Regions from separate parts of the Paenalcaligenes sp. DL 463 genome, predicted to be linked through region 1. Evidence: predicted binding sites of a transcription regulator. Region 1 holds the regulator's gene; the other holds the start of a gene.
What was found. Region 1 encodes LexA, which represses DNA repair genes until DNA is damaged. Its sites were predicted from a motif close to ACTGTATNNNNATACAGT; they were not measured.
Positions count from the first base shown of each region.

Region 2: recA (recombinase RecA) is a predicted target of LexA. The motif match lies at 10,190-10,207, and genes of this name have one in related genera.

Region 1 covers NZ_JBYBKX010000001.1:1,872,441-1,883,646, reverse strand. The annotation lists gene lon (endopeptidase La) at 1-1,074, shown strand, start outside; gene lexA (transcriptional repressor LexA) at 1,174-1,827, opposite strand; gene AC2UZI_RS09015 (amino acid aminotransferase) at 1,976-3,175, opposite strand; gene uvrB (excinuclease ABC subunit UvrB) at 3,262-5,289, shown strand; gene AC2UZI_RS09005 (low molecular weight protein-tyrosine-phosphatase) at 5,442-5,933, shown strand; gene iscR (Fe-S cluster assembly transcriptional regulator IscR) at 6,104-6,610, shown strand; gene AC2UZI_RS08995 (IscS subfamily cysteine desulfurase) at 6,626-7,834, shown strand; gene AC2UZI_RS08990 (iron-sulfur cluster assembly scaffold protein) at 7,845-8,234, shown strand; gene iscA (iron-sulfur cluster assembly protein IscA) at 8,306-8,629, shown strand; gene AC2UZI_RS08980 (methylglyoxal synthase) at 8,638-9,510, shown strand; gene lysS (lysine--tRNA ligase) at 9,587-11,104, opposite strand; gene AC2UZI_RS08970 (SDR family NAD(P)-dependent oxidoreductase) at 11,117-11,206, opposite strand, start outside.
Region 2 covers NZ_JBYBKX010000001.1:1,491,709-1,502,914, reverse strand. The annotation lists gene AC2UZI_RS06995 (heme biosynthesis HemY N-terminal domain-containing protein) at 1-938, opposite strand, end outside; gene AC2UZI_RS06990 (uroporphyrinogen-III C-methyltransferase) at 948-2,525, opposite strand; gene AC2UZI_RS06985 (uroporphyrinogen-III synthase) at 2,550-3,362, opposite strand; gene hemC (hydroxymethylbilane synthase) at 3,365-4,315, opposite strand; gene AC2UZI_RS06975 (hypothetical protein) at 4,319-4,444, opposite strand; gene AC2UZI_RS06970 (TerC family protein) at 4,441-5,154, opposite strand; gene sucD (succinate--CoA ligase subunit alpha) at 5,404-6,285, opposite strand; gene sucC (ADP-forming succinate--CoA ligase subunit beta) at 6,307-7,467, opposite strand; gene AC2UZI_RS06955 (DUF2889 domain-containing protein) at 7,542-8,120, opposite strand; gene recX (recombination regulator RecX) at 8,475-9,008, opposite strand; gene recA (recombinase RecA) at 9,014-10,102, opposite strand; gene AC2UZI_RS06940 (recombination-associated protein RdgC) at 10,567-11,206, shown strand, end outside.

The DNA.
Region 1 (11,206 bases):
GATTTTGATCTGTCTGATGTCATGTTCGTTGCGACCAGTAATACGCTGAATATTCCGCCGGCCCTGTTGGACCGTATGGAAGTGATTCGCTTGTCGGGTTACACCGAAGACGAAAAAGTGCGTATCGCTTTTGATCACCTTATTCCTAAGTTAATCAAGAATAATGGTGTTAAAGAGGGCGAACTGGAGATCCATGAAGACGCCGTGCGTGACATCGTGCGTTATTACACTCGAGAGGCTGGTGTTCGTTCGCTTGAGCGCGAGTTGGGTAAAGTGTGCCGTAAGGTAGTACGCAAATTCTTAGAGTTGAATCCTAACCCTCGGGCTAAGGTTCAAACTAAGGTAGAACCTGTGATTGTTTCCGCCGATAACTTGGCTGATTTTCTTGGTGTGCGCCGCTTCACATACGGCATGGCCGAGAAAGAGAACAAAGTGGGACAGGTAACGGGTTTAGCGTGGACCGAAGTGGGTGGCGATTTACTTACCATTGAAGTGGCTGATATGCCGGGTAAAGGTGTTATACAGCGCACAGGTTCGATTGGTGACGTCATGAAAGAGTCCGTGGAAGCGGCTCGTACCGTGGTCAGATCCCGAGCCCAACAATGGGGTATTCCGAACACTGTCTTTGAGAAACGGGATATTCACGTACACTTCCCAGACGGTGCCACGCCTAAAGATGGTCCGTCTGCAGGTATTGCGATTACCACGGCTATCGTGTCGTCACTTAGCGGTATTCCTATCCGATCGGATGTTGCCATGACGGGTGAAATTACCCTACGTGGTGAAGTCCTTGAGATTGGTGGCTTGAAAGAAAAGCTATTAGCAGCATTACGTGGTGGCATTAAAACCGTATTAATTCCCGAAACGAACGTGAAAGATCTGGTGGAGATTCCAGATAACGTGAAGAATGAATTGGAAATTATTCCGGTGCGTTGGATTGATCGTGTTTTGGAAGTGGCCTTGGAAAAGATGCCGACCCCTTTAAGTGATGAAGAGGTAGAGCGCTTAGCGGCAGAGGCATTGGCAGCTTCGAAGGCTACCGACAGTAGCTCGGGTGGTTTAACGAAGCATTAATCCATGCTTTGTTGAACATGCACGAAAAACAGCCCCATCATTTTTTTTGATGGGGCTGTTTTTTATCGGCTACCTTAGCGTGTAGGCGCTTCGTTCTGTCTACTGTAGTGGGGCTGTACGAATTAGGCCCACGGCGATGCCTTCTAGTGAGAACTCGTCGCTGGGGTCAATGGTAATGGGTTGAAAATCTGGATTTTCAGGTAGCAAGGTAACCGTATTATTTTTTAATTGCAGGCGTTTGACGGTCACGTCATCACCAATACGTGCTACGACGACTTGCCCATTACGTGCGTCAGATGTTTTCTTAACGGCCAGTAAATCGCCCTCGAGAATACCAATATCACGCATACTAAGGCCTCGAACCCTAAGAAGGTAATCAGGCGTTTGACTAAAAAGACTGGTTTCTACTCCGATTTCGCGTTCGATGTGCTCGGCCGCTAAGATAGGGCTACCCGCCGCGACGTGACCAATAATCGGAAGTTGCAGTGCGCTGAGTATGGAGCCTAGTGGAGAGGTCTCGTTAAGACCATGGTTATCGTTATCAAGTAATCGGATACCACGAGAGGCGCCAGCGGTAAGCTCGATAGCACCCTTGCGCGCTAACGCTTTCAGGTGGTCTTCTGCGGCATTGGCAGATTTGAAGCCTAAGGTTTTAGCAATTTCTGCGCGCGTTGGCGGGAATCCGGTACGATGGATTTCGTTGCGGATAATATCTAAGACTTGTTGCTGCCGAAGAGTGAGTTTGACTGCCATGATGTTGCGCTGTTTATTTATACAGCTTTGATTCTGCGGCATATCACGATAAAGATCAAGTTTTTACCGTTTTTTGGGTGTCTTCAGTAAAAAAAGCCTGAGGCTTGGGAAAGCATCAGGCTCGTTATGAGTACCGAATGGACGTTTTTTACAGCACGGCGGCGATGGCCTTTACCACGTCATCAATATTATGGCTGTTCAGGGCGGATACACAGATACGACCTGTGCTTACCGCATAGATGCCATGTTCGTCGCGTAGACGGTCTACCTGTGCTGCAGTAAGCCCAGAGTAAGAGAACATACCGCGCTGTTGTAAGACAAAGTCAAAATTTTGGGTGACACCAAGGTCTTTCAGTTTTTGCACAAATTGTGACCGCATGTCGCGTATGCGAAGACGCATTTCTGAAAGCTCTGATTCCCATGCCTTAAAGAGTTCGGGCTCGTTTAATACGGTGGCAATCACCTTACCGCCATGCGTCGGAGGGTTAGAGTAGTTTGTGCGAATCACGCGCTTAACTTGGCTGAGCACTCGGGTTGATTCGTCAGGGCTTGCCGTGACGAGAGTCAGTGCGCCCACACGTTCTCCGTAGAGAGAGAAGGATTTAGAAAAGGACGAGCTGATGAAAAGGTTGATGCCTCGGCTAGCTAACATGCGCACTACCGCGGCATCGCCTTCTAAGTTTTCGCCGAAGCCTTGGTAAGCAATATCCAAAAAGGGAACCAGCTTGCACTCTTGGATGACGTCAGCAATTTCTTCCCATTGTGCAGCAGTGGGATCAACGCCAGTTGGGTTATGGCAGCACGCGTGTAAGATGACGATAGTTTGGGCCGGCAGGGCGCGCAACGAGGCGAGCATGCCCTCGAAGTCTAAGCTATGAGAGGCTGGGTCGTAGTAGTTGTAGTTAACCACCTCGAAGCCAGCGCGTTCAAATAAGGCGCGGTGATTCTCCCAGCTGGGGCTGCTGATAGCGACTTTAGACTGAGGCAATAATTGTTTTAGAAAGTCGGCTCCGATTTTTAACGCCCCGGTTCCGCCAAGTGTTTGTACGGTGACCGCGCGTCCTTCTGCGATAATAGGTGAGTCGTTGCCCAGTAATAAACGTTGAGCGCCTTTGTTATAGTCGGTGATCCCTTCTATGGGTAGGTACGCACGGGCTAACGAGGCTGCTGCTAATGCATCTTCGGCTTGATGTACTGCTTTGAGTAAGGGTAACTTGCCTTCGTCATCGTAATAAACACCGACCCCTAGATTCACTTTCGACGGTCTCGTGTCTGCGTTGTACTGTTCATTTAGACCTAGAATGGGGTCGCGAGGAGCTTGTTCTACAGAGACGAAAAGTGAAGTCATAGTTACGTTGAAAGCGTTGAGTTAATTGATACAAAAACACAAAATATTAATGTGATAATAAGGGCTTCCATGTAGGCGTGTCCAGTATGCAAGATTTTAAACCTAGCTTTATCGAGTACCCCGATAGTCCGTTTTCGCTGTATCAGCCGTACCCGCCTGCCGGCGACCAACCGACGGCGATATCAGAGCTAGTAGAAGGTTTAGGCGATGGCTTAATGTTTCAAACCTTATTGGGCGTCACCGGCTCGGGTAAGACCTACACGATGGCCAATGTGATTGCGCGTACAGGGCGTCCTGCCATTGTGCTAGCACCGAATAAAACCTTGGCGGCGCAACTGTATTCTGAGATGCGAGAGTTTTTTCCTCGAAATGCGGTCGAGTATTTTGTTTCTTACTACGATTACTACCAACCTGAGGCCTATGTCCCTTCGCGTGACTTGTTCATCGAGAAAGACTCCTCCATTAACGAGCACATTGAACAGATGCGCTTGTCTGCCACTAAAAGCTTGCTAGAGCGGCGCGACACAATCATCGTGGGTTCGGTGTCATGTATCTACGGTATCGGAAATCCGAGTGATTATCATGCCATGGTCCTGACCTTACGCACTGGGGACACCATTCCTCGGCAAGAGTTATTGGCTCGGTTAGTGGCGATGCAGTATGAGCGTAACGACGTGGATTTTGCGCGTGGCATTTTTCGAGCCAGAGGCGAAGTCATTGATGTGTTTCCCGCAGAAAACGCCGAGCTAGCCTTGCGTATCACGATGTTTGACGACGAGATCGAGTCCTTGGCGCTTTTTGATCCGTTAACAGGGGTCACCCAACAAGACCTTCGGCGTTACACCGTTTTCCCTGGCTCGCACTTTGTGACGCCTCGAGAAACGGTGCTACGCGCTATTGAATCGATTAAGTTAGAGCTACGCGAGCGTCTGGATTATTTAACGCAGTCTGGTCAATTGGTCGAAGCCCAACGTTTAGAGCAGCGAACGCGTTTTGACTTGGAAATGATGAACGAGTTGGGGTTCTGTAAAGGTATTGAAAATTACTCGCGTCATTTATCCGGTGCTGCGCCGGGCGAACCCCCGCCGACCTTGATTGATTACCTGCCTAAAGACGCGTTGATGTTCATTGATGAAAGCCATGTCACGATCGGGCAACTGAGTGGCATGTATCGTGGTGACCGATCCCGTAAAGAGACCTTGGTGCAGTTTGGCTTTAGATTGCCGTCTGCTGTCGATAACCGGCCACTAAAGTTAGAAGAGTTTGAAACTCGGATGCCACAGACGGTGTTTGTGTCGGCGACGCCTTCGAACTACGAGCAAGAGCATACCGATGCGGTGGTTGAGCAGGTGGTCAGGCCTACCGGCTTAGTGGATCCTGAAGTCGAGATCCGGCCGGCCACCACGCAGGTCGATGATTTGTTGGGTGAAATAAAATTACGCGTGGCGGCACAAGAGCGTGTATTGGTTACAACGCTAACGAAGCGCATGTCCGAAGATTTGACCGATTATTTAGCCGAGCACGGTATTAAGGTGCGCTACTTACACTCTGATATTGATACGGTCGAGCGGGTTGAAATTATTCGCGACCTGCGTTTAGGCGCTTTTGATGTCTTAGTGGGGATCAACTTGCTGCGAGAAGGGCTTGATATCCCTGAGGTGTCACTTGTTGCCATTTTGGATGCGGATAAAGAAGGCTTTCTACGATCAGAGCGTAGTCTTATACAAACGATTGGCCGTTCAGCTCGAAATTTGAATGGGCATGCCATTTTGTATGCGGATCGTATTACTGATTCCATGCGAAAAGCCATGGAGGAAACGGCGCGGCGTCGTGAAAAGCAGTTGGCGTTTAACGTCGAGCATGGTATTACCGCTCGTGGTGTGATCAAAGCTGTCCGTGATTTAATTGATGGCGTTAGTGCTGCTGCAGCCAATAAAGCTGAAGCAGAGCACGAATTTCCAAGCGAGTTATTAAGTGATTCGAAACGGCTTGCGCGAGAGATTAAGCGCTTAGAAAAACAAATGATGGACCATGCGCAAAATCTGGAGTTTGAAGAGGCGGCACAAACTCGGGACGCACTACGCCAGTTAAAAGAGCAAGCGCTTTTAAATTAACCAGAACGAGTGTAGGCAGGATGTTTTGTAGTGAAAACCCGACATGGCGTTATTTTTTCATTTAACGTCATCATCCTGTCATGCGGGCTTTAGCGTAGAAGCTACGTTTATGCAGGTTGCCATGTTCAGTGTTTTCCCGCACACTTCAATTTATTATGAGTAAGATACTTTTCGTCTGTACGGGAAACATTTGCCGCTCGTTGAGTGCAGAAGCAGTGTTAAAGCGTTTTATCAAAGAAACGCAGCTGTCGGGCCAAATTGTTGTTGATTCCGCCGTCATCACCGAGACCTACATCGGGCAGGGGCCTGATCACCGAGTGTTGAATGCCGCTACTAAACGCGGGTACGACCTTTCCAATGCGATCAATCGCCAGATTCAAGCGGCCGATTTTCTTGAGTTCGATCTCATACTTTGTATGGATTGGGAGAACATGCTGTGGTTGCAGCAGCGTTGTCCGGCCATCCATCAGCATAAACTGATGTTGTTAATGCGGTTTGCTACAGACCATGTAGAGGCTTGTGTGCCCAACCCCCATGATGGTGGGCCCCAAGCCTTCACTAAGGTCTTGGTGTTGCTGGAAGATGCTTGTAAAGGCGTCCTAGAGCTAAGTAAACGGCGCCTTTCTTCGCATCTAGCTGCCTAGGCCGCGTTCGTCGGTTTCTACTGTGGTTAGAACCCCAATCTTGAACACTTTGCTTGTCATACCCTTAAGAAAATAACGGGTATTTGTTATACTGGACTAAATTAGTCGGATATTGGCGTTCCTCTTAACGCGCTTTATCCACCCTGTAGGAATAAGCAAGGAGTCCCAGTATGCGTTTAACGACTAAGGGTCGTTTTGCAGTCACGGCGATGATCGATTTAGCCTTGAGGCAGCAAAGTGGTCCGGTGACCTTAGCGAAGATCAGCGAGCGTCAAGGTATTTCACTGTCTTATTTAGAGCAGTTATTCGGTAAACTTAGACGTCATGAGCTTGTGGAAAGCACACGTGGCCCTGGCGGTGGGTATTCGCTTGCGCGTCTCGCACGTCATATTACGGTTGCCGATATTATTTTTGCGGTAGATGAACCCGTAGATGCAACAAGCTGTGGTGGCCGAGGAAATTGTAAAGTTGATGCCGATGGGAATCGTGGGCAATGCATGACGCACGAGTTGTGGGCCACATTAAGCCGTAAGATGGTTGATTATCTGGATTCGGTGTCTTTGCAAGATCTGGTTGACCAGCAACGCTTGCGACAGCTTGAGCAAGCAGCTCAGAAGGCGGGGAAAACGGTAAAACTGTATCCCGAGAAGAAAAATGATACGGCCACAACATTTTAATCATTGGTGTGTACTATGGCGTCAGCGTACCCTGTTTATTTAGATTATTCTGCTACTACTCCTGTTGATCCTCGTGTACTAGACGAGATGCTAGTGTGGTTGAAAGCGTCATTTGGGAATCCTGCTTCCAGCAGTCACGCCTACGGTTGGGACGCTGAAGAAGCGGTTGAGAAAGCACGTTCGCAAGTGGCGAAGGCCATTGGGGCGACGGCCCGTGAGGTAATCTGGACCTCCGGCGCAACAGAATCCAACAACTTAGCGATAAAAGGTGTGGCACACGCCTATCAGGCTAAGGGTAAGCACATTATTACGTTGCAAACTGAGCACAAAGCGGTGCTGGATACGTGTAAAGCGTTAGAGCATCAAGGTTTTGAGCTGAGCTATTTGCCCGTTCAAGACGATGGTTTACTTGATCTGCAGCAACTGAAAGAGGCGATTCGCCCAGACACCATTTTAGTTTCGGTCATGTTAGTGAATAACGAGATCGGTGTGATTCAAGATATACCTGCTATTTCAGCGGAGTGCAGGGCTCATGATATTTTATTGCATGTGGATGCTGCTCAAGCCATTGGGAAGTGTGCCGTCGATGTTGAGGCTCTAGGGGTGGATTTGTTGTCGATGTCGGCTCATAAGGCTTACGGTCCTAAGGGCGTGGGTGCTCTTTATATACGTCGTAAGCCTAGGGTGCGTGTTGAGGCTCAAATTCATGGTGGTGGGCACGAGCGAGGTTTTCGTTCGGGTACCTTAGCGACCCATCAGTTGGTGGGGATGGGTAAAGCCTTTGAGCTGGCTCATGCCGAGCTAGCGGCTGAATCTGAACGCATGGCTCGCTTACAACAGCGACTTATTGCAGGGCTTCGTGAATTGCCCGGCATTTATGTGAATGGTTCGCTAACGCAACGCATTCCGAATAACGTCAATGTTAGTTTTGATGGCGTAGAAGGGGAGGCCTTGTTAATGGATCTTTCGGGTTTGGCCTTGTCCAGTGGCTCGGCGTGTACGTCCGCGAGCTTAGAGCCTTCTTATGTCCTGAAGGCCTTAGGCCGTACCGATCAGCAGGCGCATAGCTCGCTGCGTATCACACTGGGTAGGATGACGACCGAAGCAGAGGTTGAGGCGGCTATCGAGCAGATTCAACACAGTGTGACTCGCCTACGTGAACTCTCGCCCCTTTGGGATACGGATGAATCAGCCGTGGTTTCGCCTACGAGCCTGAGCGCTTAAAGGGGAAGTGATGCGAGATAAACAAAAGATAACGGACTATTTTAAACAGCCGGCTCATGCGGGTGAATTAACTCACCTTGGCACTGATGTACGCACAACGTGTGTAGGAAGTTTAGAGCAGGGGGCCGTTTTATCCCTACACCTGCTATTGGATACTGATCAGCACGTACAGTTGGCCCGTTTTAAGGCCTACGGTTGTCCTGCGACCATTGCGGTAGGCGAGTTCATTTGCCGTTGGGCCGAGGGTAAGGCTTTGGACTCACTGATTGATTTAAGCAGTACTGAGATTGTTCAGGCGCTTGAGTTACCCAGCGTGAAATTGCACAGCGCTATTTTAGCTGTGCAAGCACTTCGAAACCTCAGTGCTGCCCCGGTGAAGTCGGCGACCACGGTCTGCTAGGCGAGGTCACCGCAAATTCGTTACTATATAGGCGTAAGACGTTTACGCTTTGCATTTATTTAGAGGTAATTATGGCTATTTCGTTAACCCAGCAAGCGGCACAACATATCAGTCGCCACTTAGCCAAGCGCGGTTCCGGTCTTGGTTTGCGCTTAGGTGTACGTTTAACCGGGTGCTCTGGTATGGCCTATAAATGGGATTTCGTGGATCAGGCTGACGAGCGCGACTCCGTCTTTGTCGCACACGGTGTTAAGGTGTTCGTTGACCCTAAGGCGATGCCCTTTATTGACGGAACCGAAATTGATTATGCCCGAGAGGGGTTGAACGAAGGTTTCAAGTTTCGCAACCCTAACGAAGCCGCTGCATGCGGCTGCGGTGAATCATTTACGGTATAAGCACAAGCATGAGTCTACGTTTTGGTTTAGCGGCGAATCAGCTGCATCATGGTTCGCCGGACGCTGCCTTGTTTCAATGGTTAAGGCGATCAGCAACAGGCATACGTCAACTAGGACTCGAGCTTTATACGGTTGGCCGTACGTGCAACGCGATCGAGGCATCAGGCTTACTGGATGGCTATGATGGCTTGTTTCGCTACCCTTATGGCCGCGAGGGTGGCCTGATGAAAATCGTGGCGCGTGTCACTGATTATCCCGACGGCACGCCGCCTTTTGATGGGGCGATTTATTTAATCGATCCCGTTGACCCCTCATCTATTTTTCCCGAGGCGCTAGCGCTGAAACGCCAGTGTATTACCCACGGTCGTCCTTTTGTGTCCACGTTAATGGGCGCTATCGAGTGGGTTGAGATCGAGCGTCTGACCAAAGGGTTGGATCCTGATCCGCAGGCGGCTTCTATTTTTGATTTTTCTCAGCAGTGCTTGGCGATGATTTCCCACGATGCGTTGAAAGACAAAATGGTGGCTTTTGCTGACACGCACTTTGATCTCTTGTCTCGTTTTGCCTCACGCGTGGCGACGGGTACAACGGGAAGTCGATTAAACGAGTTAGCTTGGTCTAAAGGTTGGCCTGCGGACGCTGCTTGGGTTAAGCCTTATCTTAGTGGGCCCTTAGGAGGCGATGCACAAATCGCCGAGTTAATTCTTGAAGGGCGTTGCCAACGAGTGCTGTTTTTTGAAGATCCTCATGTAGCACGCCAACACGAAGCTGATATTCAGTTACTAGAACGAGCCGTGCGAGTCGTAACTGACAAAGCCACCTGCATTACTTCCCCCGAGGTTGCGGATCGCTGGGCGCGAGCTTTAGCAGCGCATTATTAACGCTTTTATTGTGTTGCCTAAGTAAAAAAAGAGCCATCGATAAGATGGCTCTTTTTCTTGGCATTAAACTTGAGGTTTAATCGGCTCGCCGCAAGTGCGGGAACAGAATGACGTCACGTATGCTGGGGCTATCGGTAAGCAACATTACTAGACGGTCGATACCAATGCCGCATCCACCTGTGGGGGGCATACCGTATTCAAGAGCACGGATGTAGTCGGCGTCAAAGTACATGGCCTCTTCGTCGCCAGCATCTTTGGCTTCGACCTGTGCGAGAAAGCGGGCAGCTTGATCTTCAGGGTCATTTAGCTCAGAGAAGCCGTTTGCGATCTCGCGCCCTGTGATAAATAGCTCGAAGCGCTCGGTAAGCTCGGGGTTGGTGTCCGAGGCGCGCGCTAAAGGCGAGACTTCGACGGGGTAATCAATGATATAGGTTGGATTCCAAAGCTTGGCTTCCGCAGTTTCTTCAAATAACGCTAACTGTAGAGCGCCTAGGCCCGCATCGGCTAAAGGTGGGCTGTTAACGTCAACTTTTAGTTTTTGAAGTTCGCTTCTAATAAACGAGGCATCCTCAAGTTGATCGGCGCTGTAATGGGGCGCATGCTTGAGAATTGCCTGAGTGATGGTAAGGCGGTCGAAAGGCTGAGCCAGATCCAATGCTTTGCCTTGGTATTCAATCACGGCTGTGCCGCAGGCTGCGATGGCGGCATGGCGTATGATGCTTTCTGTGAAATCCATTAGCCACTGATGATCAGTATAGGCAGCGTAGAACTCCATCATGGTGAACTCGGGGTTGTGGCGCGGGCTAACCCCTTCGTTACGAAAGTTTCGGTTAATTTCAAAGACGCGCTCGAAACCGCCTACAACCAAACGCTTGAGGTAAAGCTCAGGGGCGATGCGCAGATACATTTCCATATCCAACGCATTGTGGTGGGTGGTAAAAGGTTTTGCTGAAGCACCACCAGGAATGGGGTGCAGCATAGGAGTTTCCACCTCTAAAAAGCCTTCATCAATCATAAATTGACGCACGCTACTGATGGCTTTGCTACGCGCCAAAAAGGTAGTACGCGTGTCGTCATTCATGATCAGATCAACATAGCGTTGACGGTAACGAATTTCTTGATCAGACAGACCGTGGAATTTATCCGGTAAAGGACGCAATGATTTCGTTAATAGTCGTATGCTGCTGGCATGAATAGAGAGCTCGCCTTTATTGGTTTTAAAAACAGTGCCCTCAACCGCGATGATATCGCCGATATCCCAGCCCTTAAAATCGTCGTAAACGTCGTCGCCTAACGCTTTTTTATCCAAATAGATTTGGATGCGGCCGCTGCCGTCTTGTAGCGTTGCAAAACTTGCCTTACCCATGACGCGCTTGAGCATCATACGACCAGCAACGCTAGCTGGGCTGGCCATGTCGGCTAAGGCCTCTTTCTCGAACTCGCCAAACTGAGCATGCAGTTGCTGCGCTTGGTGTTTAGGTTGACAGTTATTGGGGTAAGCATTCCCAGCTTCGCGTAAAGCGTCGAGTTTTGCGCGTCGTTCGGCGATGAGCCGATTTTCGTCTATAGCCGGAGCTTGAGTGCTTTGGGTCATGGTAATGTAAATCTAAGAGTAATGACGAATGTCGTCGATAACCTGATCGCCGAATGTGGGGCTTTCAAGGTATTTAATAATATGGGCAGCCGTATCATCCGC
Region 2 (11,206 bases), 380 kb from region 1:
GAATAGTATTCTGGTGGGCATTGCGCATAAGCTTGTATTAATGCGGGATCGAAATGTACCGTAATGGCAGCTTCAAGTATGCGGGCCGCTTCATCAAACTCTTCGGCTTGCTCTTTGACCTTAGCCGCCGCTAGCGCGACCAAAGGAAGCGTTTTTTCATCCGAACGTAAATCGCCCCACAGCGATTTAAATTGCTCGGGCCCACCCGCCGCGATGCGAGCCGCCGCTGCAGACTGAATAGCATCCAGCGCCTCTGTTTTATCGATAGCGCTGCGCCTTAATAACACTCGCGTAAGCTCGTACACCCGCTCGTGCTCGCCTTGTTGGCGGTAAGCACGAAGTAACAATCGCGTGGTATGAAAATAACGAGAGCTTGCATCTTGCAATGGCTGCAATAAATCAATCGCCTTCTGCGATTGTCCTTGATCCACATACATCTCTGCAGCCGCTGTCGCTGCAGCGACCTTTAACCGCACATCACTTTCTGCAATGTCTGCAGTCAATGCCAAAGCCTCATCTCGGCGCTGATACTCACCTAAGTTATGTGACGCACGAGCCGCAGCCAGCCCCGCTAAAACCTTACTACTTTTAGATCGTGTTCTCGCCAACAGTTTAGACAAGTCTTTTTCTGCTTGCTCGTATCGCCCTTCGAGAACGTTTAACCATCCTTTCTCAAGTAAATCACGATCACGCTTTTGCTCTCGTCGACCGCGCCATAAACGAAACCGCTGCGGGCCACCGCTTACCCATGCTAAAAAACGAATAAAAACATAGATACCAAAGAAGATCGCTAGTGCACTAAGCACCCCGAACGTGAGTGAAAAACTCACGTGATACGGTGGGGCTGCGATCACTACATTGCCATTATGATCACGCAGTACCAAAGCAAGAGCAACGGCGGCGACCAATAAAATAACAGTCCAAAACCAAGTTCTCATTGCTAATTCCTATAGATGAACTGCTAAACCTGCATGTAATGCAGTGGTTGGCGTTAGCCATGCTCCAGCCTGCACATTATCGTCTTGCGTTGCGCTGTCGTCAGTCGCTTCTGCTGGTTGCTCCTCTGTTTGCGGGTCAAGCTGCTCGGGCTCGACCGGCTCAGCTTCTGTCTCGTTGGAGTCAGGGGAGCTTTGCTCGGGCTCGGTTGCACCTGAGTGAGATGCATCAGGTGCCGTCGTTCCCTTAGCTTGCAGCAAAGCCTCGATCGCACTCAAGCTATTATCAAGGCTCGGAAGCTCGGTCGTGATATCGATCTGACTAAGCGCCACTGCATTTTGCAGCGCGGAAGCCGTAGCAGACGAGCGCGAATCAAAACGCTGCTCTAATGCATTCACAATCGCCGCCGTTTCTGCTTTCCAAACGCTAGGCTGGTTTGTCATCAACGCTAGCTTAGCCGAGCTAACTCGCAACCTTAAACTGTCACGAAAACGATTCGCTTGTTCGGGAGACATTAACAACGCCGAGGCGTCATCAACGCGACGAACGGTAATAAACTCACCTAAGTCGTGACGTACTGCGGCCCAACCCTGCCCCGCCCAATGCCACGCTGTTGAAGCCGTTCGCTCCCACCAAGGGGCATCTGGGTTGTTATCATTTAATGAGGCCGACGATTCGGCACTGAATGCTGATGCATTACTCTCTACCTTGTCTTGGGATGACAGGTGCACGTCATCTGGCATCAAAAGTGGTGCGCTACTAAGCTGGTCAGCCAACTGTTCTAATTGACGGGACAAGCTCGCCACATCGGTCGTTGAGGAAGCCCGCAAGCGATCAAGATCGCCATTTATGGTTTGCTGCAACGACGCTAAAGTGGGCCTATTGGCTCGAGCTAAACGTGCTTGGGCCGTTTCTAATGAAACAATGGCATTCGCCACGTTGCCGCCCAACAATAACTGCTGTTGAGCAATGGTAACGAGGTGATCAATATCATTCAGCAAGACCACTTCTGTTCCAGCATCGGTCAAGGTCTGAAAGGCTTGGTGCAAGTCAGCGGTCTGCTCTTGTGAGCTTGCCAAACTACGTTCGAGCGCTTGTAAGCGTTGCTGTTGAGCTTGTAGTTGCGATAATGCCCGCTCGGCTTTCTCGTTGGCCTGATTACTGGCGCGTATATTTGCCTGTAACTGCTGCTGTAAATCGTGACTATGACGCTGATTTTGCTGGTGCAAATACCAAATAGTCGCCCCTGCCAAGGCCGCTACCACCACTGCAGTGACCAACACCGGGCCCGCAGCCGATTTCGCTTTTTTAGAGCCGCCGGGTGCGACGCCAAGCGCTGGACCGGAGGGAGGTGCACCTCGACCTCCACCTGACTGACTGGGCTTTTCAACCGCTTTCTCTGAGTTTTTTGGAGGAGGCATAGGCGCTGCAGGTTCGGATTTTGGGGCAATGTCCTCTGCAGAAGCGGTCTTAGCCGCTTCTTTTTCAGGAAGCTTAGGATTTGCAACAGGATCTCGCTCAGGTTTCACTGTGGTTTCGACCTGTACGTTTTTTCCAGTCTCTGTTTTCTTATCTGTTTTATCTGTCATAGCAAGATTGTAATCCGATAAAGACTAATTGGCTCTTGCAGCGTCTACGATGGCATCGCACATCGACTCGACGCTAGGCGAAGACCGAAAAAGCATCGTCGCTTGGGATAAGCCTAATGCTAGGTGCTCTGATTGTAGTCGTTCAGCGATACGTTCGTGTATCGCTACAAAACGCGCCTTGGCCCAAGGTATTTCCAAACCAAAACGCACAATATTTTGAATCATAGCGCAAACACTTTCAGAACTCGTTAATAAGAATACACAAGTATCGCTTAAAAGTGCTTGTTCTAAGGCTACACGCTGCTGTTCTGACCAAATTGACGGCACTCGCTGGTAAACAGCGACTCGTTCAACTTGAGCCCCATCGGCTTCAAATCGTGCGCCTAACCATTCACGCCCCTGTTGCCCCCGTATAATTAGTACGCGTTTGAAACGCAACTGACGACGTGTCAGTTGTGCCCAAAGGGCTTCAGAATCTTGATTGGGATCGTGTTCGTCAGGATGAACGATTACGTCAGAGCTTAAACCAGAAAAATGATAAAGCCTTGAGGCGGATGCTGACCCAACCGTGGCCGCGTAAACGCCCTGTGGCCATGCTATCGCCTGCTTCTGTAGTGCTGTTAAGTAACACTCTACGGCCTTACTACTCACAAATACTACGGCGTCATATAAGGAAGGATGATGGATCGTTACATCAAAAAAGTCCATCGCCTCTACCTGCAAAGCGGGCAGTGCCAAGCTGCTTACCCCCCGCTTTAGCAGTGCCTCCACCAAGGCATCATTTCGTCCTTCAGGACGGGTTAGCACTGCTGTAACGACCGGTGCAGCTTTTGTCACGCTTATTCCTGTGCGTTCTCGATCGCTAAACGTGAAAGTATGTCGCGGGCACCATTAGCTAACAACTCGTTAGCCACTTGCTCACCTAGTTTTTCAGCTTGAGAGACAGCCCCAGTGGTCTGTGCGCGGATAACACGTGTACCGTCTGGCTCTGCCACAAACGCTCGGATACGGATTTGATCTTCCGCTAATTCGGCGTATGCGGCTAAGGGTACTTGACACGAACCGCCCAATACTCGCGAAACGGCCCTTTCAGCCAACGCTCGACTGGTGGATAGCGGGCATGCTAGCGGGGCTAACCACTGTGCCACATCCGTACGCTCTTCTAACACCTCAATGCCCAACGCCCCTTGGCCAGCCGAGGGTAAGCTGTCATCACACGACAAATACGAACGAATTCTCTCACCTAAATTAAGGCGCTCTAAACCCGCAGCAGCCAAAATAATGGCGTCATACTCACCCTTATCTAATTTACCCAAACGCGTATCTAGGTTACCGCGCAAGGGGGTGACATTGAGATGGGGATAGCGCTCGCGAATTTGTGATTCGCGTCGCAAACTAGAGGTACCGACGACCGCACCCTCAGGTAGGTCGGAAAGCTGCGCATACGTAGGAGACACGAACGCATCGCGAGGATCCCCTCGTTCTAAAATGATAGGCAGCGCAAAGGGATGCTGTAAGTCAAACGGCACGTCTTTTAGCGAATGCACCGCTAAATGGGCCCTACCATCTAACAAGGCCAATTCAAGCTCTTTGATAAATAAGCCTTTTCCACCCACTTTAGAAAGCGTTCTATCGAGGATCTGGTCGCCACGTGTTGTCATGCTTAACAACTGCACGTCACACTGTGGGTACAAGGACTTAATACGATCGCGAACATGCTCGGCTTGCCACATGGCTAAACGGCTTGCTCGCGTGGCGATAACCAAGGTTTCTGGTGTTGCTAACGACATTACTTAACCTGCAAAATAGCGTGCGATGGCAGCGCCGACAATGCCGATAACAGCAAGAATACCAAGACCCTGTAACAGAGACAGGCCTGATTCGTGTTTTTTTCGATCTGAGTTGCGTAAAAAACTCATGATGTAATCCTTTCTTTAGCTAATGTTTTGCGTCTGGCCATCCATTTGCCGACGACAACGAGCAAGACAGCAAGGCCTAGCTCTATTGCTATTTTATACCCATTTGGTATGACACCGAATTGACGTTCGACAATAACATCCGTTACCAGCATGCCTCCGGCAATCCAGCCCAATAGACCTGCGCCCAGTGTAACAACAATAGGGAAACGGTCAATTAAACGCAAGACGATAGTACTACCCCAGATAATAATGGGTACGCTTAGCAGTAGACCAAAAATGACATACCCCATTTGGTGATCCGCTTGCACATTTTGAGCAGCACCTGCAATAGCAATCACGTTATCTAAACTCATCACAAAATCGGCCACTAGAATGGTTTTTACTGCGGCCCAAACGGAAGAGCTGGCTTGTATCCCATCATGATGACCGTCATCTGGCATCAATAGCTTTAAACCAATCCAAACAAGTAATATGGCCCCCACAATCTTTAAGAAGGGGATACCCAATAAACTTAAGGCAAAAAAGATCAAAATAACGCGCAATCCAATTGCACCTGCAGTGCCCCAAAAGATACCTTTCATCCGATTCTTATGATCTAAATTTCGACAGGCCAAGGCAATAACCACGGCATTATCTCCACCTAGCAAGATATCAATCATCACTATCTGCAGTAGTGCTCCCCAATGGAGCATTTCAAAGAATTCGATCATTTTTTTCCTTATTGGGAACGTTGTATAGCAAGTTTATAACGTAATGTCGTTTTGCTTTGCGCCATTGATGACGAAAAACAACCAAGGCAAACTGTATACTAAATACCGTTTGATCACAAACAGTAAAGTAAGAGGGTTGGGGTTCCAAGAAAGAGAAAACACCCCGTGCTAGATGAAGCAACGGGGTGTTTTAACGAAGCTGCGCTGATTTTATGGGTTCATAAAATTAGCGCCTACTTATCACCGATCTTACAGAATGGATTTAAGCAGTTTGCCCATTTCAGATGGATCGCGAGTAGTACGGATACCGCAAGCTTCCATAACCTCAAGCTTGGCATCAGCCGTATCGGCACCACCAGAAATTAGCGCACCGGCGTGGCCCATACGTTTTCCTGGAGGCGCTGTCACACCAGCAATAAACCCAACAATAGGCTTAGTCATATTGTCTTTAGCCCACAATGCAGCGTTGACTTCATCTGGACCACCAATTTCACCAATCATGATCACGGCATCGGTCTCTGGATCGTCGTTAAACATTTTCAATACATCAATATGTTTAAGACCGTTGATCGGATCACCACCAATACCCACCGCAGCGGATTGGCCCAAACCAAGCTCGGTCACCTGAGCAACCGCTTCGTAAGTCAGCGTACCTGAACGGCTTACCACGCCAATACGCCCTTTACGGTGAATATGCCCAGGCATAATACCGATTTTAATTTCGTCGGGAGTGATTAAACCGGGGCAATTAGGACCTAGCAATAAGGTCTTTTTGTTCTCGGCGCGCATGCGATTGCGTAGCTCAAGCATGTCACGCACAGGAATACCTTCAGTAATACAAATCACCAAATCCAGATCGGCATCAACCGCTTCCCAGATAGCCGCTGCTGCGCCTGCTGGTGGAACGTAAATAACCGAAACCGTAGCACCGGTCGCATCACGAGCATCGCTGACGTTAGCGTAAATAGGAATACCTTCGAAGTCTTCCCCTGCACGCTTTGGGTTTACCCCTGCAACGAAGGCCTCTTGGCCATTACCGTACTCACGGCACATGCGTGTATGGAACTGGCCTGTTTTACCAGTAATACCTTGCGTGATAACTTTTGTGTCTCTATTGATTAGAATCGACATTTATTAAACCTTTTCCCGTACTTATTTGGCTGCGGCAACGACTTTAGTGGCTGCTTCAGCCATCGTGTCGGCACTGATGATGGGCAGACCGGAGTCGGCAAGCATTTTTTTACCTAGTTCTTCGTTGGTGCCTTTCATACGCACCACGAGCGGCACGTTAAGGTTCACGGCTTTACATGCAGCGATTACACCTTCTGCAATGACGTCGCAACGCATGATGCCACCAAAAATGTTCACCAAAATGGCTTTCACTTCTTGGTTAGACAACATGATCTTAAAGGCTTCGGTAACTTTTTCTGCTGTTGCGCCACCACCTACGTCCAGAAAGTTTGCTGGCTCTCCACCGAACAACTTAATGGTATCCATCGTGGCCATCGCTAGACCAGCACCATTTACTAGACATCCGATATTGCCATCCAATTGAATGTAGGCTAAGTCGTATTTGCTCGCTTCGATTTCAGCGGGATCTTCTTCGTCCAAGTCGCGGTATTCGACCAACTCAGGTTGACGGTAAAGAGCATTGGTGTCGAAATTAAACTTCGCATCTAAGGCCATGATGTCACCAGAGCCGGTGAGAATCAGCGGGTTAATTTCAGCCAGTGACGCATCGGTTTCCCAATAAGCTTTATAAAGCTTTTGGAACTCAGCAGCCGCTTTGGCTTGAGAAGCTTCAGGAATACCAATACCTGCGGCTAAACCTACGGCCTCTTCATCGGTTAATCCTGTGGCAGGGTCAACAAAAACCTTAAGAATGGCATCGGGATTGCTTTCAGCGACCTCTTCGATCTCCATACCACCTTCAGCTGAGGCCATCACGCAAACACGCTGAGATTCGCGATCAGTGACGATCCCTACGTAGTATTCCGTTTTGATGTCTGCACCGTCTTCAACGAGTAAGCGGCGTACTTTTTGTCCTTCAGGGCTGGTCTGATGCGTGATCAGTTGCATACCTAGAATTTCATTCGCCAGCTCTTTAACCTCATCGATTGAGCGTGCCAATTTAACACCACCACCCATACCTCGACCGCCGGCATGAATTTGTGCTTTAACTACCCAGACGGGTCCACCCAACTCTTCAGCGATGGCTACAGCTTCGTCAACGGAAAATGCCGGCTTACCGCGTGGTACAACCACTCCGTACTTCCGTAGCAGTGCTTTGCCCTGATATTCATGAATTTTCATTTATTACCTGTCAGTCTTAAAAACACATTAAAAAAAACTAGAGTCGGCGTGCCGACAAAATATTAGGAACCAATCTACGCTTCTACCTCAACGGTTTCAGGCTCAATGTACCATCGGGGATATTTCGCTTTGACCACCTCGCCCGAACTATGCATAGCATGGCAGCCATCAACATGAAACGGACGTGTCGCCTCGTTTCCGGTGGGAGGATTAGGGCTATGCACACGATTTGCCATGGACTGAATCGCAACAGTAGGCAGGACATCAGTCAACTCTGTCATGTGGGTGCATCCAGCCGTTCTGCCAAATCGCTCACGCACAGCACGACGAAACCCTTTCACTAAATTTAAGCCGATAAGCTGTTGATACGTTGGCGTAATCGCGGTGCATGCCGCCCCGTAAGGCGCAGCATCGTAAGCCGCCACAGCCTCAGTGATCGTGAACGTTTTGTCTATCGTGATTCGCAATAATAGATGATGTACTGGCTTGCCGGCCTCATGCGTTCCACCAAATGCGGCAGGAAAATCATAAGCCTTGATATCAGTAAGCTGAGCCTCGATATCCCATTGCCCGTCAGCGCGCGTGAAAGCTTGCGCGCGAATGGTTCGAGTATGTAGAGCTTCGCGTGAGGCGGAAGGAGGAGGAAGCGGCATGTATTAAGGGTTTAAAGCGGCAAAGTACAGAATGATTCAAAGAGTATAACGCACCTCGTATCATGAGTATAACTAGACAAGAACTCATTTTTGTAGGCATTCAGTGCTGATAAGCTGTAGTAATACTAAGGTATAGCGTGGCAGACTTATCAGGTGGAAAGTCTGACGCTAAAAATATGGATGGCGACGCACGGTCAAATTGGCTGAGAACGGCATTTGGCTAGATTTATACGCAGCCGTGCGTACCGAAGATCATGACTCGGGCTATGTCAAAGCATTTTTAGAGCAAGCAAAACGTACTTGCTTTGAAACCCTGAGTGACATTCAAGCGTTTAATGAAGTTCGCTTTTATAATTACCGATCAGATTGGGCTGCGTCTTTTTTAGCAGCGCTGATGATCTTATTAAAAATATCGCTACTGAAACCACGACTTAGAATAAAACGGCATTGGCGCGCGTATTCTTTTTGGTCAAGCGGCGCAGCACCGAACTTTCGCTCCCATACCTCATAAGCGCGCTCGTATTCAGAGCCACTTAAGGACTCAAGCAGCTCTGTAACGCTATCGGCATCAATCCCATTCTGACGTAGCTCTTGCGCTATACGCCGAGAACCCAGTTTATGGGCCCGGCGGTTAAGCAAGCTTTGAGCAAAACGTTCGTCTGATAGCCATTTCTCACGTTCTAATTGATCAAGCAGTGACTCGATCTCGGATGAATCATCGCTATACCGCATTAGCTTGCGTTGTAACTCTACGCGGGAATGCTCACGACGAGAAAGGAAATCGATAGCACGAGCCTTCAAAGAAGGCCCTGCAGGCTTGTGAGACGTCGCTAAACGTTCAGCAAACTCGTCAGGATCGGACTCGAAAGGCTCGTTATCGTAGACCATAAAAACTAGTCTTTAATTTCAGGGCTATCTACACTTTCTGGCTTGGACTCAGCCGCTTTAGGCTCTGCCGCTGCCATTTGCACAACACCAAACTTTTCACGCACACGATTCTCGATCTCGCGCGCCATAACGGGATTCTCTCGCAGAAACTCGCGGGCGTTGTCTTTACCTTGACCAATTCGAGTGCTTTCGTAGCTATACCAAGCCCCTGCACGATCAACAATACCTGCCTGCACCGCTAGATCAACAATTTCGCCTTCACGAGAAATACCCGCGCCATACATGATGTCGAACTCTGCCTGCTTAAAGGGAGGCGCCACCTTGTTTTTAACAACCTTTACACGGGTTTCATTACCGACAACCTCGTCGCCACGTTTAATTGAACCGATGCGACGGATATCAAGGCGGACTGAAGAGTAAAATTTCAGTGCGTTACCGCCTGTGGTCGTTTCAGGGTTACCAAACATGACCCCAATTTTCATGCGTATTTGGTTAATAAAAATAACCATGCAATTAGCGCGTTTGATGGTGGCGGTCAATTTACGTAAGGCTTGACTCATCAGTCGTGCCTGTAGTCCGGGTAGGGAATCGCCCATATCACCTTCGATTTCCGCTTTAGGCGTTAAGGCGGCTACAGAGTCGACCACAATAAGGTCTACAGAGCCAGAGCGTACGAGAGCCTCGGTGATTTCTAAGGCTTGCTCACCCGTATCAGGCTGTGAAATAAGCAAATCACTAATATTCACACCCACTTTTTGAGCATATTGAACATCAAGCGCGTGCTCGGCATCAACGAAAGCGCAGGTGCCACCAATTTTTTGCATTTCAGCAATAACTTGTAGCGTAAGCGTTGTTTTACCGGAAGACTCAGGGCCATAGATTTCAACCACTCGGCCACGCGGTAAGCCCCCAACCCCCAAGGCAATATCTAACCCCAGTGAGCCCGTTGAGCAAACTTGGATATCGTGCTCGACTTGGTTGTCGCCATAGCGCATGACCGAGCCCTTACCAAATTGCTTCTCGATTTGAGACAAAGCAGCTGCGAGGGCTTTGCTACGCTCGGCTGAAACAGCTTTGCTTCGTTTATCGTCCATGAAGGATTCCTTGAATATAAATATACGGAAAAAGTCGTGCAGGCCACATCATACAATTTTGACCTTAAATAGCGAATCTTAAATTATACTGTATAAATACACAGATAACCAGTAAAGTAAAATAATCTGACTTGCCATAGGCTATCAAGCAACGATTACAACTTTCGTTAATTTTTGTGTCTGCACACCTAAACATAATTAGGCCATACGCGACAGAAAAAAGGGGGCGCTAACGTAGAAGTCACTCTGGATCAAAACGCCTACTTCCCGTACTATGCGCCGGATCAACGCTGGTTAAACACGGCTCAATTCTTTGTCAACGAAGGTCAAGGTTGCTAAGCTTAGACCAACGCTAAGCGCTCGACAGAGATAAATTTGGGCGTACAATCAACCTCCATTCTCTCACTCATTTGTCAAAGCGGTATCGCTACCAACGGCTTTGGCTGCATCCTAAAGTATTGTTCATGTGGTTTAAAAATTTACGTATTTTCCGTCTTTCCCAAGCTTGGTCTTACACGCCTGATGAGCTAGAAAGCGCTTTAGAAACCCACAGTTTCCAACCAGGAACCAGTCAAGACCCCGTTAGTGTGGGGTGGATCGCCCCTCGCGAAGGCGGCCCTTTAGTTCACAACCTTAATGGTCAGTTATTAATCAGCGTACGGTCTGAAAAGAAGCTGCTTCCCGCTACGGTCATCAACCAAGTCACCCGCGTTAAAGCGCGAGACATCGAAGATGAGCAAGGGTACAAGCCGGGGCGTAAGCAGGTTCGTGAAATCAAAGAGCAAGTCATTACCGAGCTCATGCCACGAGCCTTTAGTATTCATCGCGACACCAAAATCTGGATTGACACCAAAAACCACTGGTTAATTGTTGATGCAGCAGCGGCTGCCACCGGTGACGAGGTCATGGGCTTACTGGCTAAAAGCTTAGACCCCTTCCCCGTTTTGCCGTTGTACACCGAACTGTCGCCCGCCTCTGCCATGACGTCGTGGTTGGCAGAAGATCAAGCCCCTAGCAACTTCAGCATTGACCAAGACACCGAACTACGCTCAACCAGCGAGAGTCGGGCTGTCGTGCGCTACGTTCGTCACAGCATCGATATCG